2 regions of the Telluria sp. AC161 genome follow, and region 1 is predicted to be linked to the other one. Evidence: riboswitches for the same ligand, from Rfam matches in the RefSeq annotation. Region 1 holds a riboswitch; the other holds the start of a gene.
What was found. A riboswitch is a leader RNA that binds a small molecule or an ion and turns the genes downstream of it on or off. The one in region 1 is predicted to bind thiamine pyrophosphate.
Positions count from the first base shown of each region.

Region 2: it holds a riboswitch for thiamine pyrophosphate, as region 1 does, so the genes downstream of both, thiC (phosphomethylpyrimidine synthase ThiC) here and ACZ0AJ_RS12135 (TonB-dependent siderophore receptor) in region 1, are expected to answer to the same signal.

Region 1 covers NZ_OZ409861.1:2,710,374-2,712,572, reverse strand. The annotation lists gene ACZ0AJ_RS12135 (TonB-dependent siderophore receptor) at 1-1,119, opposite strand, end outside; TPP riboswitch at 1,202-1,299, opposite strand; gene ACZ0AJ_RS12130 (DUF535 family protein) at 1,355-2,128, opposite strand.
Region 2 covers NZ_OZ409861.1:153,616-155,814, forward strand. The annotation lists gene ACZ0AJ_RS00685 (hypothetical protein) at 1-458, shown strand, start outside; gene ACZ0AJ_RS00690 (hypothetical protein) at 455-895, shown strand; TPP riboswitch at 952-1,064, shown strand; gene thiC (phosphomethylpyrimidine synthase ThiC) at 1,142-2,199, shown strand, end outside.

The sequences.
Region 1 (2,199 bases):
CGTCAGTGCGTGGCGCACCGCGCCCGTGTCGAAGCGGCCCTGCAGCATCGCTTGCGCGCCCCACGGCGTCTTGCGCTCGCCGGTGCTCTGGAAGTCATACACGTCATAGTCGCCGTTCGAGCAGTAGCCCGGATAGTAGCCGTCGCCCTCATTGCTGCAGCCGTACGGGAAGGCGGTGAAGTCATCGCGCTTGAACCAGTGCTTGTTGGCGTTGACCGTCGCGGTCCAGGTGTCGCTGATGCGGTACTCGAAGCGCAGGCCAAGGTTGCTGCTGTCGGTGTCGACGGGACGCGTCCACGGCTGGTCGTTGAGCAGCGTTTTCGCCGAGATCCCGGTGGGCAGGACCTCGTTGCGCAGCAACTGGTAGCCGGGGGCGGTAACTTGCTCCTTGTGCTGGTGGTCGACGTCGATCTGGAACAGCGCGTCGGGCGACATCTGCCAGTCGAATGCCGCCGAGATGAACTGGCGCTTGCCGTCGGCGCCGCGCACGTAAGATTTCAGGTCTTCGGCAGCCGCGTTGATGCGGTAGCCGAAACGGCGGTCGGCAAAGCGTCCGCCAAGATCGACCGCGCCGTACACGGTGCCGCGTTCGCGCACTTCGACCGTGGCCGAGCGCAGCGGCGCATTGGTCGGACGCTTGGTGACGAAGTTGAGCATGCCGCCCGGTGCGGCGACGCCCGCCTGCAGGCCGGCCAGGCCGCGCAGGACTTCGATGCGCTCTTTGTTCTCGAGCGGGATCTGCGTGTCGCCCGAGATCGCGATCATGTCCTTGCGGTAGCTGGTCGCGTTGTCGAGCGTGAAGCCTCGCACCGAGAACTGCTCCGCGTAGCCGATGGCATTGTAGGCGTCGCCGATCGACGCGTCGTAGCGGCTCGCATCGCTGACGCTGCGGATCGACAGATCCTGCATCTGGCCCTGGCCGATCGAGGTGATCGATGCCGGCGCGTCGAGCAGCTGCGTTTCGGCGAAGCCGCCGACGCTGGCGCGGTCGAGCGCAATCCATTTGCTGCTGGTGACGACGACCGAGGGGATGGTGTCCTGCGCAACTGCAGCAGGCGTGACAACGAAGGCCTGCACGATGGCGCAGGCAAGAACAGGGTGCTTCAGAGTGAAGGTCATGGTGTGCTCGTGTTTGCGCGCCACGAGGACGCGCCGCTTAAATTCAAGCCGGAGCCAACGTGGGGGAAGGGCAAACGAACGGGAGGGCTGCTTTGCGCTTTCCTTCGCTGGCATTATCCAGATCAGGTACGAAGGGTATGTCTCACCCGGAACAACGTTCCAGGACCCCTAGCGAAGGCGCGAGTGTAGCACGGCGCTTGACGGCCGTGGTGAATCTGGCAAGCGTCGAGAAGGTTCAGGCTTGTGCGGTGGTGGGCGCTCTGGCCGCGGCAGCGGTCGTGGCAACGGGGGCCATATAGTGCAGCAGCGTGGTGCGCGCAGCTTCGCCAATTGCGCGCCACTGATCGCGGCGCTGGGCGGCGCGCTTGCGGTGCTTCGATGGCATGTCGGCCAGCGGCTTGAGGTAGAACGGCAGCGTGATCTGGTAGTGGCGCGCATCGTGTTCGGCGCCGCCTAGAATGCGCCAGAAACCATCGTAGCTGCTCTCGAAGGTCGCGTGCTGGTCTGCCTGGTAAGTCGGGTGCGCGGTGGCGCGCAGCGCGAGCACGCGGTCGATGCCCAGCGCCTGCGCCGCGCCCTGCAGGGCGGCAAACGCAAAGAAGCTGGGCGAGTTGTTCGGAAAGGCGCGCTCGAACGCATCGAAGGCCGGACCCGCATTGCGCCACAGGCCGGCGTTGTGGGTCACCAGCGGCACGCTCGCCACCGGAAGCGCGAGCTGCGCACCGTCGGCCCAGGTCCAGGACAGGCGATGCAGCACCGCGTCATTGGCGAGCAGCGTCAGGGTCAACCCATTCTGCGAATCGTCACGCTGCGCCGTGCGCAGTTGCAGCGCAAAGCGCCCATGCTCGCCATCGTGCTGCCACAGGATCATGCCGGCGCTGCCATGTACCGCATCGCGGTACGCCCGGGTGAAGGTCGTCTCCTCGAAGCGGGCATGGGAATCGGGGGACTGGTGCGCGCGCCAGTGGCGCAGGGCGTGCCAGCGTTGGGTCAATCGCGCGATGATCATGGGCGCTCCATTGGACAAAAAAGTGACGGGTGAACTTTATTAAATTAGTTCCTCAGTGCAATTATGTTCCC
Region 2 (2,199 bases), 2.6 Mb from region 1:
ACGGATCGCAAGTGCTGTCCGATATCCTGACGGTGCGCGTGCGCTATCCGGTCAGCACTGACGACAACGTGCTGGCCGACCTGTTCATGGGCGAGGATCAGGGCGCGCTGTTGTACCTGCAGGGGTCGGACAACGAAACGCTGCGCTCGGGTAATGCCGCCTTCGACGAGGTCCTCGACCGCTTCGACATGCATCCGATGGCCGCCTATGTGCGCATGGTCAAGGGCGTCAATGCCGCCCGCGCGTTCAAGACAGTGAACGCGGGCGAGGGCAAGCCGCTGTTCGTGCGCGCAGCGCGTCTCGACGAGAGCGTTGCACTGCTCTCGAGCGCTGCCCAGTGCAAGGTACTCGATCCGGTGTCCCAGGGCGAGTTGCTCACCTGCCTGGCCACGATCCAGGATGGTACTGCGGCGACTGGTGCGACCGGGCCGGGCACGCGGCCGCACCGCAAGGCATGATCCATGCTGAACCGCAGGGGCTGCGCCGGGCAATCGGGCTGGTCGGGCTGGTCGTGCTGGCGTTACTCTGTTCCGGACAAGCCTGCCGTTCAGGCGGCTTGTCCGGCAAACCTGTTGCAGTCAATGGAAAGGCGAGGCAAGCGATGACGTTACGCGTGAGGTTGGGCGAGGGGTTTCAAGACAATACGGTCAGCGTGCGGGTCGACGGCAAGCAGGTCTATGACCGGCCGAACGTGAGTACCGACCTGACGATTTCGCGTGCGGATTCGTTCGATGTGGCGGTCGACGGCCCCAGCGTGCAGCTCGAGGTGGCGGTGCAGGGCGGGCCGACGGTGCGCCGGGCGGTCGAGCCGGCGCAGACGCCGTTCGTCGAAGTGCGTTTCATCGACGGCGCTTTGCATTTGCTGCCATTGCCGGCCGAGCCGCCGATGTTGTAACCATGAGGCCCATTCAATAGTTGTTCGGCTATAATCCACCCGCTGCCATCACTGGCAGCAAACGCTAGGGGTCCTGCGCGTCGTTGCTTTTACAACGATGCGTGGGTGAGAAATACCCTCCGAACCTGATCTGGATAATGCCAGCGAAGGGAAGCAGCCGATTCGTGCGGCCGTGCGCAGTTTTGCGCCCGACCTTGCCGCACCCGGTAACTCCTTTGCTGGCTCTCATGCACGCAAGGGAGCCACATGAACGCACCGCCGAAGTCTTCGCAACTGTTCGATGCCGCCACCGCCACGGTGGACCAGGCAGCCATCGCATCGCTACCCAATTCCCGCAAGGTCTACATCGAAGGCAGCCGGCCCGATATCCGCGTGCCGATGCGCGCGATCAGCCAGTCGGCCACGTCCGACAGTTTTGGCGGCGAACCCAATCCGCCGCTGTTCGTCTACGACACGTCCGGGCCGTACACCGAACCGGCCACCGCGATCGATATCCGCAGCGGCCTGGCGCCAATGCGTCAACCGTGGATCGACGGGCGCGGCGACACCGAGCAACTGGCCGGGCCATCGTCGCAGTATGGCCAGCAGCGGCTGAACGATCCGGCCTTGAGCGCGCTGCGCTTCGACCTGCAGCGCGCGCCCCGTCGCGCCAGGAGTGGCGCGAATGTCACGCAGATGCACTACGCGCGCCAGGGCATCATCACGCCCGAAATGGAATTCATCGCGCTGCGCGAAAACATGCAGCGCAAGGAATACATCGCGTCGCTGCATGCGTCCGGCCCGATGGGCAAGCGGGTCGCCGACCTGATGGGCCGCCAGCATCCGGGCCAGTCGTTCGGCGCCAGCATCCCCGCTGAAATCACGCCGGAATTCGTACGCTCCGAAGTCGCGCGCGGGCGCGCCGTCATCCCGCTCAATATCAACCACCCTGAAATCGAGCCGATGATCATCGGCCGCAATTTCCTGGTCAAGGTCAATGCCAATATCGGCAATTCGGCCGTGACCTCGTCGATTGGCGAGGAAGTCGAAAAGATGACCTGGGCGATCCGCTGGGGCGCCGACACGGTGATGGATCTGTCCACCGGCAAGCACATCCACGAAACGCGCGAATGGATCCTGCGTAACAGCCCGGTCCCGATCGGCACGGTGCCGATCTACCAGGCGCTGGAAAAGGTCAATGGCAAGGCCGAGGACCTGACCTGGGAGATCTTCCGCGACACGCTGATCGAACAGGCCGAGCAGGGCGTCGACTACTTCACGATCCACGCCGGCGTGTTGCTGCGCTACGTGCCGATGACGGCCAA